DNA from 4 places in the Rhizobium sp. SG741 genome. Region 2 is predicted to be linked to each of the others. Evidence: riboswitches for the same ligand, from Rfam matches in the RefSeq annotation. Region 2 holds a riboswitch; each other region holds the start of a gene.
What was found. Region 2 has a riboswitch for cobalamin ahead of cobU (bifunctional adenosylcobinamide kinase/adenosylcobinamide-phosphate guanylyltransferase). Riboswitches for the same ligand answer to the same signal wherever they lie in the genome.
Positions count from the first base shown of each region.

Region 1: it holds a riboswitch for cobalamin, as region 2 does, so the genes downstream of both, nrdH (glutaredoxin-like protein NrdH) here and cobU (bifunctional adenosylcobinamide kinase/adenosylcobinamide-phosphate guanylyltransferase) in region 2, are expected to answer to the same signal.
Region 3: it holds a riboswitch for cobalamin, as region 2 does, so the genes downstream of both, FHT29_RS18915 (aromatic ring-hydroxylating dioxygenase subunit alpha) here and cobU (bifunctional adenosylcobinamide kinase/adenosylcobinamide-phosphate guanylyltransferase) in region 2, are expected to answer to the same signal.
Region 4: it holds a riboswitch for cobalamin, as region 2 does, so the genes downstream of both, FHT29_RS28715 (ABC transporter substrate-binding protein) here and cobU (bifunctional adenosylcobinamide kinase/adenosylcobinamide-phosphate guanylyltransferase) in region 2, are expected to answer to the same signal.

Region 1 is NZ_JAAZQP010000017.1:10,025-13,406, forward strand. It holds gene FHT29_RS30340 (acyltransferase family protein) at 1-347, shown strand, start outside; cobalamin riboswitch at 607-828, shown strand; gene nrdH (glutaredoxin-like protein NrdH) at 1,081-1,302, shown strand; gene nrdI (class Ib ribonucleoside-diphosphate reductase assembly flavoprotein NrdI) at 1,314-1,709, shown strand; gene nrdE (class 1b ribonucleoside-diphosphate reductase subunit alpha) at 1,697-3,382, shown strand, end outside.
Region 2 is NZ_JAAZQP010000027.1:28,045-31,426, reverse strand. It holds partial or broken gene FHT29_RS33740 (chloride channel protein) at 1-1,254, opposite strand, end outside; cobalamin riboswitch at 1,435-1,833, shown strand; gene cobU (bifunctional adenosylcobinamide kinase/adenosylcobinamide-phosphate guanylyltransferase) at 1,974-2,498, shown strand; gene cobW (cobalamin biosynthesis protein CobW) at 2,504-3,382, shown strand, end outside.
Region 3 is NZ_JAAZQP010000007.1:102,521-105,902, forward strand. It holds gene FHT29_RS18905 (DUF6656 family protein) at 1-526, opposite strand, end outside; gene FHT29_RS18910 (ACT domain-containing protein) at 631-1,044, shown strand; cobalamin riboswitch at 1,262-1,467, shown strand; gene FHT29_RS18915 (aromatic ring-hydroxylating dioxygenase subunit alpha) at 1,564-2,808, shown strand; gene FHT29_RS18920 (hybrid-cluster NAD(P)-dependent oxidoreductase) at 2,811-3,382, shown strand, end outside.
Region 4 is NZ_JAAZQP010000014.1:158,262-161,643, forward strand. It holds gene FHT29_RS35000 (hypothetical protein) at 68-523, opposite strand; gene FHT29_RS28710 (methyltransferase) at 544-1,251, opposite strand; cobalamin riboswitch at 1,515-1,772, shown strand; gene FHT29_RS28715 (ABC transporter substrate-binding protein) at 1,937-2,953, shown strand; gene FHT29_RS28720 (iron chelate uptake ABC transporter family permease subunit) at 2,954-3,382, shown strand, end outside.

The DNA of each region.
Region 1 (3,382 bases), on a different contig from region 2:
GCCTGCCTGCCGGCGAGCCTGACATGTGGCAGGCATTTTCGGGAAGGGTGCTTGCCGGCACGTTCCAATGGTGTGCGATCGTCGCAATTCTCGGATACGCAAAGATCTGGCTGAATTCGGAGAACGCCGTTGTCCGCTATCTGAACAGGGCAGTGCTGACCTACTACGTGCTTCACCAGACGGTCATGTTGGTTATTGCCTACTGGTTGCGTGAGTTTGGGTTGATGTCCGCCTCGTCTTTCATCCCGATCGTGGTTGCGACGCTCGCCGTCTGTGCGTTGTGTTACGAACTGAAACGACGCCTGGAAATCTCCTGGAAAGCCAGGATCCGCGCTGGCATTGCCTGACGCATGGATATCTCGATGTTCACCCGGCATGGGCTCCCTGGAGCAATCTCTCCGGTTCAGGGTTAAGAGGGCGTCCGGTGCGCCGACAATCGGCCCCGGCTTTCCTGATATCCACTCGCCGCACATTCCCGAGGTCGAGAAGATGACCGATCTTCTGTCCTTGCCGCGAAAGCGTCTTCGGGACTTAGCCGCAGGCCTTATCAACATCTTAAATGAAGGATCGGTGACGGAACCTGTTGACGCAAATTTAACCTCGTCTACTATATATAGTGTTCGAGGTTCCTTCGATTCGCAAGGATTGGAGGCTAAGATGGGAATACGGTCGATGAGCATGATGCTCGTCAAGCCGTAGCTGCCCCCGCAACTGTGAGCGGCGAGTATTTGTTCTGCATGTGCCACTGAGGAATATATGCCTCGGGAAGGCAAGAGCAAATACTTCGACCCGCAAGCCAGGAGACCTGCCTCGAGCAATAGCGTCCACGGGCGGGGTGTCCGGATGGCGAGCGATGGTTTGCGGCAGGTCGCCGTTGTCGTCGCTTTCCCCGAAAGGCCCGCAAAGGTTACTTCGAGGTGTGAAGTCCATGTCTTTGAGTATCCTTATCTGCCTGCACGACTGACGGCCGCCTAAGCGTCCGGCAGTCGGTTGTGCCCGCCGCCATTTTTCAGATTGCCGAACGGGTGTCGCCCGACGCCCGGACGATCTCGCACGCCTGTCATATATACGAGGACATCCATGAGCATTACCGTCTACAGCAAGCCCGCTTGCGTCCAGTGCACCGCGACCACACGCGCCCTCGACCGCCAGGGTATCGATTACACCATCGTCGACGTGTCCACCGATACTGAAGCCTACGAGCTGGTGCAGGGTCTCGGCTATCGTCAGGTCCCGGTCGTTATCGCCGGCGAGCAGCATTGGGCTGGCTTCCGTCCCGACATGATCAGCGCGCTCGCCTGAGGAACCGGGCGGTGGGCGAGATCGTCTATTTCTCCAGCAGATCTGAGAACACCCATCGCTTCGTTGCCAAGCTTGCCTTGCCGGCCGCTCGCATTCCGCTCGGCGCGGGTGAAGAGCTTCGAGCGGCCCGTCCTTACGTTCTCATTGTCCCTACCTATTGTGGTGAAGGGGGCAAGGGTGCCGTGCCCAAGCAGGTGATCCGCTTCCTCAACGATGCGGATAACCGTTCAAACATCCGCGGGGTCATTGCCGCGGGCAACAGCAACTTCGGGGCGACGTTTGGTATCGCCGGCGACATCATCTCCACCAAATGCCAGGTGCCGTTTCTCTATCGGTTCGAGCTTTTGGGCACGGAAGAGGATGTCGTGAATGTCAGACACGGATTGGAACGATTTTGGACACGCTAAGCTCTTCTTTGTCGCGGCACGCCGCCGAAAAACCGCTTCACACTTTTTCTCATCCCGCGAGCGACCGGCCATCGAAGGTCACGGAAACGGCGTTGGACTATCACGCCCTCAACGCCATGCTGAACCTCTATGACGAGCAGGGTAGTATCCAACTCGACAAGGACCGCTTGGCGGCCAAGCAGTACTTCCTCCAGCATGTCAACCAGAACACGGTGTTCTTCCACAACCTGCGGGAGAAGCTCGATTACCTAGTGACGGAGGGTTACTACGAGCGGGAGGTGCTGGACCAATATTCCTTCAACTTCGTGCGCGATCTCTTCGATCATGCCTATGCGAAGAAGTTCCGTTTTCCGACGTTCCTCGGCGCTTTCAAATATTACACCAGCTACACGCTGAAGACCTTTGACGGAAAGCGCTATCTGGAGCGCTATGAGGACCGCGTCTGTATGGTAGCCTTGGCGCTGGCGCGCGGCAGCGAGCAGCTTGCCCATAACATGGTGGACGAGATCATTTCCGGCCGCTTCCAGCCGGCGACGCCGACTTTCCTCAACGCAGGCAAGAAGCAGCGCGGCGAGCTGGTTTCCTGCTTCCTGCTGCGCGTCGAAGACAACATGGAATCGATCGGCCGCGCCATCAATTCCGCGCTGCAGCTTTCCAAGCGCGGCGGCGGCGTGGCGCTGTCGCTCACCAACATCCGCGAGGCCGGCGCGCCGATCAAGCACATCGAGAACCAGTCTTCCGGCATCATCCCGGTGATGAAGCTGCTCGAAGACTCCTTCTCCTACGCCAACCAGCTCGGAGCCAGGCAGGGCGCGGGCGCCGTTTATCTTAACGCCCATCACCCTGATATCATGCGCTTCCTCGACACCAAGCGCGAGAATGCCGACGAGAAGATCCGTATCAAGACGCTGTCGCTCGGTGTCGTCATTCCCGACATCACCTTCGAGCTCGCGAAGAACAATGACGACATGTATCTGTTCTCGCCTTATGACGTGGAGCGCGTCTATGGCGTGCCTTTCACGGAAATATCGGTGACGGAAAAGTACCGCGAGATGGTGGCCGACAGCCGCATCCGCAAGAAGAAGATCAAGGCGCGCGACTTCTTCCAGGTGATTGCCGAAATCCAGTTCGAGAGCGGCTATCCCTACATCATGTTCGAGGACACGGTGAACCGCGCCAACCCCATTGCCGGCCGCATTACCATGAGCAATCTCTGCTCGGAAATCCTGCAGGTGAGCGAAGCGAGCGAATACAGCGACGACCTTTCCTACACGCATATGGGCAAGGACATCTCCTGCAATCTCGGCTCCCTCAACATCGCAGCCGCGATGGACAGCCCCGATTTCGGCAAGACGATCGAAATGTCGATCCGCGCGCTGACGGCAGTCTCCGACATGAGCCATATCTCGTCGGTGCCTTCGATCGAAAAGGGCAATGACGACAGCCACGCCATCGGCCTCGGCCAGATGAACCTGCACGGCTATCTTGCCCGCGAGCGCATCTTCTACGGCTCCGAGGAAGGCGTCGATTTCACCAACATCTATTTCTATACTGTGACCTATCACGCCATCCGTGCCTCGAACCTCCTAGCGGTCGAGCGCGGGCAGAGCTTCAAGGGCTTCGAGAACTCGAAATACGCCTCCGGCGAATACTTCGCCAAATATACCGATCAG
Region 2 (3,382 bases):
GACCAGCGCGGTAATCGGAAAGTCGCCGGTGATCTCCAGCGCCAGGAAAGTCATCGTCAGCGGGCCGCCGATGATCGAAACGGCAAGCGCGCTCATGCCGACCACCGCATAGACGGCCGGCGTCAGCGTGGCGTGATCGAAATAGGGGGCGCAATAGGCGAAAATCTTGCCGAGCAGCGCGCCCATGAACAGCGATGCGAAGAACAAGCCGCCCCTGAAGCCTGAGCCGATCGATACAGCCGAGGCGAGGGATTTCAAAACGAAAAGGCTGACCAGCGCCCACAAGGTTACATCGGTGGAGAGATTGAGATGGAGGGCTCCGTGGCCGGCCGATAGAACCTGGGGTGATATCAAAGCCAGCAAGCCGACAAACAGGCCGCCGAGCGCCGGGCGGAAAGGCGGCGCAATCGAGCTCTTGCGCGCCAGTTCCTCGACCCAGGCGACGCCCTGCATGATCAGGATGCCGATGCCGGCGCAAAAAGCGCCGAGCAAAACAGCCGGAAGGTAATCCGCCGGCACTATTGTGCCGAAATGGCCGATATCGATGGCGAAGTCGTCGCCGGCGAGCAGCCTTGCGATCATCGTCGATATCAGGGCCGAGACGACGACGGGCGTCAGGGTCAGGATGGAATAGGTGCCGATGATCAGCTCGAAGGCGTAAAAGGCGCCGGTCAGCGGTGCGTTAAACGCTGCGGCAATGGCGCCGGCAGCACCGCAGCCCACGAGCATGCGCAGATCCGCGCGGCGCATCTGCATCTTGTAGCCGAACTTCGAAGCGATGCCGGCGGCAAGCTGCGTGTAGCCCGCCTCAAGCCCGACGGAGGCGCCGAACCCATTCGAGATCAGGTTCTGCACGGCGACGATGATGCTGTCGGTCAAGGACATGCGTCCGCCATGCAGCGCATTCGCCTCGATCGGGTCGACCATCGGCTTCTTGCGGGTGCGTGAAAGAATATAGAGCAGAATACCAAGAATGATGCCGCCGGCTATCGGGGCTATCAGCACCACCGATTTGTCCGGGATCGCCACTGCCGCCGAGCTCAGGCGCTCGTAATCCGTGATCCCGTAGATGAGGCTGTGCAGCTTGCGCGAAACGAAACTCATGGCCGTAACGGCGCAGCCGGACGCGATGCCCACGAGCGCGCCGGCGAAAACGAGTCCTAGTTCGCCGCGGCGGAGCAGCGCTCTAAATCGACCAAGATCGAATAGGGCTGAGAAGACGCCCAGGCGACGGGGTTGGAATTTCTGCAACATTGGGGACGGACGATACGTTTCTGCTCGAATATAAGGGCTTAGCCTCTATAAACTCCTAACATCAAAGAAATACGGCAAAAAAAGTGATGTGTTCTCGGGATTATGCGGCGATTTCGCGGCTGGGACAGCCGATGTCGCACCCATGTCCTTGATTGACTTGAACTAAGTGAAAGCCTAATCATTGCCGGCATAACGAATGGTTTCCGAGCGGCGATGTGCCGCATGGGATGAAAAGGGAATGTGAAGGGGCGGACCCAATCCGGGCGTTCTCATCACAGCCGACCCCGCGACTGTAGAGCGGTCAGGGTCTTTCGTCCGGTTTGACAGCTATCCCGCCGATGGTTCGCATGGGGCGAACAGGCGGAGAAACTTCAAGCCGGAAAAGCCACTGGTGTGGCATCATGATCTACCAGGGCTGGACGCCTCCGATATCTACGAATCGTCCGTCTTTTCATGATGCATTCCCGGGAAGGCGAGAAAGATCCGCTGGTGCGCGATCGGGGGCGACCGGTTTCGGTCTGCCCCCTCGTTGCGCCTTAACCGCGAGCCAGGAGACCTGCCATACGTGCCGGGCACAGGGCCCATCTTGGGACGCATGTCTCGCTGCCAGCACGGAGGTTGTCATGGCGCCAAACGAATTTCTCGCGCGTAAGCGCGCCCCTTTCGGTCTTAGCCGCGTTGCGCGGCTCCGTGCCCTCGTATGGGGGCGACAATAGCTCATGCCATCCTCACAATCCCGCGCTGTTTTCGTTCTCGGCGGCGCGCGCTCCGGCAAATCCCGGTTCGCCGAATCGCTGATCTCGGATACCGGCCTTGACCGTCACTATGTGGCGACCGGACGAGCCTGGGACGACGAAATGCGCGAACGTATCGCGCAGCATCGAAAAGAACGCGGCGATCTCTGGACGACGCACGAGGAGCCGCTCGACCTGACCGCCCGGCTGGCGGCGATCGACGGCGATGGCCGCGCTGTTCTCGTCGATTGCCTGACGCTGTGGATCACCAATCTGATGATGGCCGAACGAAACATCGCAGCTGAATTTGCTGTTCTTACCGAATTTTTGCCGAAGGCCAAGGCGCGGCTCGTGCTCGTCTCCAACGAGGTCGGGCTAGGCATCGTGCCGGAAAACCGCATGGCGCGTGAATTTCGCGATCATGCCGGCCGGCTGCACCAGATGATCGCGGCGACAAGCGCCGAAGTCTATTTTATCGCGGCGGGATTGCCGCTGAAAATGAAGGGTTGATCCACATGAACCAGGCAAAGATTCCCGCCACCGTCATCACCGGCTTTCTGGGAGCCGGCAAGACAACGATGATTCGCAACCTGTTGCAGAATGCCGGCGGCAGGAAGATCGCCCTCATCATCAACGAGTTCGGTGATCTGGGTGTCGACGGCGACGTGCTCAAGGGCTGCGGCGCGGAGAACTGCACCGAGGACGACATCATCGAGCTGACCAATGGCTGCATCTGCTGCACCGTCGCCGACGATTTCATCCCGACCATGACCAAGCTTTTGGAGCGTGACGCGCGTCCCGACCATATCATCATCGAAACCTCCGGTCTGGCGCTGCCGCAGCCGCTGGTCGCTGCCTTCAACTGGCCTGACATCCGCACGCATGTCACCGTCGATGGCGTCATCACCGTGGTCGACAGCGCCGCCGTCGCCGCAGGCCGCTTTGCCGACGATCATGATGCCGTCGAAGCCCGTCGTGTCGAGGACGATTCGCTCGATCACGAAAGCCCGATCGAGGAACTGTTCGAGGACCAGCTGACCTGCGCCGATCTGATCGTTCTCAACAAGACCGACCTGATCGACGTCGCCGGCCTTGGCCGCGTGCGTGCGGAAGTCGCGTCACGCACCGTCCGCAAGCCGACGATCATCGAGGCGAAGAACGGCGACGTGCCGGCAGCCATTCTGCTCGGCCTCGGCATCGGTACCGAAGGTGATATCGCCAACCGCAAATCGCACCATGAGTTGGAACACGAAGACGGCACACCACATGATCACGACGAATTCGACAGCTTCGTCGTCGAGCTTGGCCCCATTGCCGACCCGAACGCCTTCATCGAAGCGCTGAAGAGCGTCATTTCCGAACATGATATCCTGCGTCTCAAGGGTTTTGTCGAT
Region 3 (3,382 bases), on a different contig from region 2:
TGTGGAAGAGCACTCCGTTGCCCCGGATGTCGCGATTGATCGTCAGCTTCTTTTCCGACGCTTCCTTGTCCGGATGGACGGCGACGGCGAAATACATTCGCGAATATTTCAGGCTGATGTCTTCGAAGAAATTGTCGTTCTGGCCGAGGCGAGCAAAGAAATTGGCGATGTAGAAGGCCCAGCTTACCTCCTCATATTTCGCGAATTGCGTTCGCGCCGCGGTGACGTGGCAATAGCCGAGATGCGGCGTATCCCGCAGGGTGTGATGGAAGATCAGTTTCGGAAAGCGGATCGACTGGTGAAAGCTGTTGAGACGGCCATGGGTTGTCTCGCCGGCGTTCCGCAGCTTGCTCGCCGTGCGTTCGGCCACTTCCTCGAACGTGAGGTAACGTCGCTCCTCGGCGAGCCAATGCGTCTTGTCGCGATTGATGCGGCCGGTGCGGAGAAATTCCGTATACCCCGCCGCCGGCGGCACCGGCTCCGGGTTGGCGGGTTTCTTGGCATCGAAATATCTGAGTTTTGCCATGCCGGCTCGCCATCGAGGTCTGGATGCCGAATGATAGATCGTCTAGCTTGAGCCGGGCTGAAGCGCGCGCTCTTGCTTGCGGATCGTTGAAAAGGATCAGAATCATGCCCGGCATTACCGATCTCAAGCTGCTGCTGGCGGACATGAAGCCGAATCTTGCCGAGGGCGAGTTCGTCTATTGCAGCGTGCCGGCTTCGGCGCTCGCCGATCATATTCACCTGGAGCCGATCGGGCTCTTTCGGGAAAGGGAGGGAGTGACGTTGATCCTTCCTCTGGAAGCAGCGCGGCAGGCAGGGCTTCCGACGGCTCCCGCCATGCGGATGATCACGCTCGATATCCATTCCTCGCTGGAGGCGGTCGGCCTGACCGCAGCCTTTGCCACGGCCTTGGGAAATGAGGGTATCAGCGCCAATGTCGTCGCCGCCTACTATCACGATCATATCTTCGTTCCGGCCGTTGATGCCGGCCGTGCGGTGGCGGCGCTGCAGGCGCTTTCGCAGGCGCACGCGCGCCTTTGATCGCCTGCCATCGGCGGACCTGTCGCATTCAGAATAAAGCGTCGCTCGCGAGAGGTGGGAGGATCACTATTCCTGCATCCCACGGCGATGCATAAGAGATTGAATTGTCTTCCTTTATTGCCGCTATGCGCAACCGTCCGGGCGTCTCGTTTCGTCTGTCGCCAATTTCGAAGCCGATGTCGCATTGTAGCGCAGCGGCTGAAGGGGCCGAGAGCTATGATGTCATCAATCTCAAGGTGCCGTCTGCTAGGGAGGCGGAGAATTGGGAAGCCGGTCAAAATCCGGCGCTGCCCCCGCAACGGTGGTGGAGTAAGGCATGGCGGATAAAGCCACTGGGTCGGGTCGACCTGGGAAGGTGCCATGGGGTCCTGGCGACAGGGCCGCTCCAGAGCCCGGAAACCAGCCTTGGGCACATATGGTTTACTGACCGCGGCGGGCGGTCGGGACATTGCTTTGGGCCGTTCCCACCGGCCGTGCATGTCCTTCGCCCGTTTCTTGGTACTGCGCAAGGATAGGCAAATGGATATCAGCAGCAATGTTCTGCGGCAATTGAAGAATCGCCGTGAGGGTTTCAGCCTGGAGCAGCCCTTCTATACCGACCCGGATTACTTCAAGCTCGATATGGAAATGATCTATTATCGGGATTGGCTGTTCATCGGCCATGATTGCGAAGTGCCTCGCGCGGGCAATTATTTCACCGTCCAGATCGGCGATTATCCCGTCGTCATCGTTCGCGGTCGCGATCAGGTCATCCGTGCCTTCCACAATAGCTGTCGTCATCGCGGCTCGCGGGTCTGCACGACCGAGCGCGGCTCGTCGGCAAAGCTCGTCTGCCCCTATCACCAGTGGACCTACGAGCTGGACGGCTCGCTGCTCTTCGCCCGCCAGATGGCCGAGGATTTCGACAAGAGCCAGTACTCGCTGAAATCGGTTCACTGCGAAAGCGTCGGCGGCTATATCTTCATCTGCCTTGCGCAGAATGCGCCGGACTTCGCGCCGGTTCGCGCCACGATCGAGCCCTACATAGCCCCTCATCGCCTCAGCGAGGCCAAGGTCGCCTTCCAGAGCACCATCATCGAGAAGGGCAACTGGAAGCTCGTCTGGGAAAACAACCGCGAGTGCTATCATTGCGCTGCCAACCATCCCGAACTCTGCCGCACTTTTTCGGAAGCGCCGACGGTGAGCGGCGTGCAGGGGGCAATGAGCGATCCCGTGATCACAGCTCATTGGAAGCGCTGTGAAGCTGCCGGCCTGCCGAGCGAATTCAAGATCTCGCCGGACGGACAGTTCCGCACCGCACGCATGCCGCTGATCGAAGGGGCCGAAAGCTACACCATGTCCGGCCAGAATGCCGTCAAGCGGCCGCTCTCGCCCGATGTGACGATCAACAACATCGGTACGATGCTGCTGTTCCATTACCCGACGACCTGGAACCACATGCTCGGCGATCACGCGATTTCCTTCCGCGTCCTTCCGCTCAACGCCGAGGAAACCGCCGTCACCACCAAATGGCTGGTGCACAAGGATGCGGTCGAAGGCGTCGATTATGATCTCGAAGAGCTTACTCACGTCTGGACTGAGACCAACGATCAGGACCGCCGCATCGTCGAGGAAAATGCCTTCGGCATCCGCTCGCCTGCTTACGAGCCCGGTCCCTATTCGGAAATCCATGAAGGCGGCGTCATGCAGTTCGTCGAGTGGTACTCGAATTTCATGATCAACCGGCTGCAGGGCGATCAGGCCAAGCTGTCGGCGGTTGCCTGAGCATGAACATGACCGTCTCCCTCCGTCATCGACATCTCGACCAGATGCAGCCCTGGAGCGACAGGCAGCATCTGCTCGAATGCCTCTCGGTCACGCCGGAAGCGCCCGATGTGATGACCTTCACATTCGGGTCCGACAAGGACAACTGGTTCCGTTACCTGCCGGGCCAGTTCGTGACGCTGGAGCTGCCGACGGCGCCCGAGCCGGTCATGCGCACCTATACGCTGTCGTCGACACCGTCGCGGCCCTTTTCGGTCGCCGTGACCGTCAAGGCGCAGAAGGACAGCATCGGCACGCGCTGGATGTTCGAGAACCTCAAGCCCGGCATGCGCATCAAGGCTTTCGGTCCCCTCGGCGATTTCAGCCATATCCGCCATCCCGGCGAGAAATATCTCTTCGTGTCAGCCGGGTCCGGCGTGACCCCGATGATGGCCATGACCCGCTACATGGCCGACACGGCGCCGTTGTCGGACATCACCTTCGTCAATTGCTCGCGCAGCCCGGCCGACATCATCTTCCGTTCGGAGCTGGAATATCTCGCCCGCTTCATGCCGAACCTCAATCTCGGCCTGAT
Region 4 (3,382 bases), on a different contig from region 2:
TCTAACTCGACTTTGGATGATGATTCAATTTCACCGCGCACGGATGCCTGACCGGATTGCCTCTCCATCAACTCGATATTCGAGCCTGAGCGATACCATTGTATCCGGAAAAATATAATGCCAGTGGTTGGACCTCTTCCAGGAGAATCCCATAATCAGACTCCACCGCCCGATCCCTGTCGGGAAAATCGCTATTGAACTCGGCAGCATAGTGTTCTCGACGCCCGCCTGAGCTGACCGTGTGGTGACCGATCAGATCGACCGTCAGGTGCATATTCCGGATGTCGTGAACCGCGTCATCATCCTGCAGCACCAGACCCTCAACATCGCCGTCCAGCTCGAAGCGCTCTGCGGCATCGCGGTTCGTTCGGCGAAACTCGGCAGCGGTCAGTGGGAGGAAACCGCTTTCGCGCCGCTGTTCCGGCAAAGGGACAGGAAAGGAAGCTGTCGCGACAGGGGCAGGAGATATTGCGAGACGCCGGATTTGTTTCGATCGACTGATCCGAATAGCCTGCCTATGCATCGAAATGCCCGGTGATGGGATCAAGCCCTGACGATGTGGATCCCGTAACTCCTCACGCTCTCATCTCCCACGATGTCCCTCATATGCAAGGGCACGTCCGATTCCACCGACCAGCGGTCTTTTACAACAAGGTGCTCTGGAAGATGGTCGACGATGCCCGAGATGACCTTTTCGTAGTCTACAATGATCGCTTCGCGACCGATCAGGCGATCGATCAAACTGGCATCGCTCGCCACGTGGCCGTTTTCGCAAAACCAATAGGATATGAGGTCCAGCTCCGAATTCGACGGCAAATCGGGAGGCAGGGTCTGGTTGAGAAAGCTGAAATTGCCGGCGCAACCGGAATCCGTCAGCACCGTTTGCGCGATGTTCAAGTGTAGGGGCGATTGATCGACGAAGGTCAGGTGCAGCCTCGGGTTCGTAGCGAGAAATGCGAACGTCAATCCGAAGACGCCCGAGCCGCAGCCTAGGTCGCGCACGTTTTCGTATTTCACCGGTTCGATATTCGCGGAGAGCAAAGCCAGGCAGCATTTGAGAGCGTTTTTAATTCCATACGCCTTCGTAAAAGTCTCAGCCTGCGTCTCGTGGTCAAATATGAAAATTCTTGCTGCGCTTTCGACCTCTTCTCTGAGCGCCAAAGCCTCCTGATCGGCTTTGAAGATTCCCGACTTTGCCTGTAACGCCGCTGCCAATTCAGCCAGCTCGACCGGAAACGTCCCCTGTTGCATTTTCATCCATCATTTTGGTTAGGCTCACGCCGTCTGGTGAGCAGTGATAATGTCGATATATTGGCCCGCAGGGCGTTTTAGATATGAATTCCATTATGCAGATCGATAAATGAACTTCGCCGGATGTGAACGCATCCATTTCATTCTCATACAACGAGACGAGTGTGTTCTTCAATGTCGAGCAACTCGTCGTCGAGGTGGAGAAGAGAAGAAACATTGCGCGGCTTTTGTCGATGGATGTGCTTGACGGCGAGCGGTCGTCCGACATAACTGGATGCGACGGTTCCCCAAGGAAGACTCTACGGGGATTAATAGGGAACACGGTGAGGGCGACCCAAAGGGGACCTAGACCGTGGCTGCCCCCGCAACTGTAAGCGGATTGCGGTCATCCCGGAGCGACCAGCTTGCTGGTCATCTCCCAGGGTCTTCGGACCATGCCACTGCGCGGAAACGGCGCGGGAAGGCAGATGATTGTCAGACATCCGCGAGCCAGGAGACCTGCCGTCAATCACGATCCAATCAGCCGGGCGGGGATGCCCGGAAAGGGACAGAGAATGATTGACCTGAGCCTTCGATATTACCCGGCACTCTTCGTTCTTGATTGGGATTTCCGCAACCGGCTGCGGTGTGCCTGAGCGCTGTTGCGCTGACGTCACTCAGTTTTTCATCCCTATCGAGATCTTTCATGCGCCATTTTCTGACGACCATTACATTTGCGCTCGGCCTTGCCGGCTTCGCAGCTCCCGGTTTTGCAGCGACCCAGTATCCCCTCACCATCAGCAATTGCGGCCAGCAGGTCACCTTTAAAAAGGCTCCAGCTCGGATCCTGTCCATCGGTCAAGGCATGACCGAGATCCTGCTGTCGCTCGGCCTTGCCGACAAGATCGTCGGAACGGCCGTCTGGGTCGGGCCTGTTCTGCCACAATATGCCGAAGCCAACGGCAAGATCCCGCGTCTTGCCGATAATGACCCGAGTTTCGAAGCGGTTGTCGGCAAGGAACCGGACCTCGTTGCCGCCGAATTCGAATGGCATGTCGGTCCGCAAGGTTCGGTCGGCAAGCGCGAGCAGTTCTCCGGGCTTGGCATCAACACCTACATCGCGCCGACCGACTGCGTTGCCAAGGTCAATGCCGACGGCGGTGACGGCGTGCGCAAGGAACTCTTCACGATGGACCTGATCTATCAGGAGATCGATGAACTCGCGCGGATTTTCGACGTCAAGGATCGCGGCGATGCGCTGATCGCTGACCTCAAGAAGCGTCAGGCGGAAGCAGTGGCTTCAATTGCCGGCGCACAGGCCAAGAACCTGCCGATCGTGTTCTGGTTCTCGAGCAAGGAAGTCAACGGCGATGCCTTCATCGCCGGCAAGAACAGTGCGCCGGCCTATATCCTCAAGACACTCGGCGCCAGGAACGTCGTCACGACGGAGGAGGAATGGCCGCTTGTGGGATGGGAGACGATCGCGCAGGCCAATCCGGCCGTGGTCGTCATCGCGACGATGGATCGCCGACGCTACGCGGCCGACGATCCCAAGGTCAAACTCGATTTCCTCGAGAAGGACCCGGTCACGAGCCAGCTCGATGCGGTCAAGAACAAGCACTTCGTGATGATGGACGCGCAGTCGATGAATCCCACCATCCGGACCATCGACGGCATCGAGACCCTGGCCAAGGGCATCAAGTCCTTCGGCCTGGCGCAATAGATGCGCGGGATCGCAAGACGGCAGAAGCGGTGGGCGCTATTGGCGCTCACCATCGCCGCAATCGTGCTTCTGGCGCTCATGATCAGCCTTGCCGTGTCGATCGGCGAGATTTCCATTCCGCTGGCCACCACAGCCAAGGCCGTTGCCAACCGGCTGCTGGGGACGGATTTCGAGTTGAGCCGGATCCATCAGGGTATCGTCTGGGACTACAGGCTGAGCCGGGCGCTTGTGGCCGCCAGCGCCGGCGCCTCATTGGCGCTGAGCGGCGTGATCCTGCAGGCCATGCTGCGTAATCCGCTCGCCGAACCCTATGTGCTCGGCATTTCAGCAGGCGCCTCGACCGGCGCGGTCTGCGTCATGATCCTCGGTCTCGGCTCGGGAATCCTGGGCCTTTCGGGTGGGGCCTTCCTCGGCGCGATCGCGGCCTTT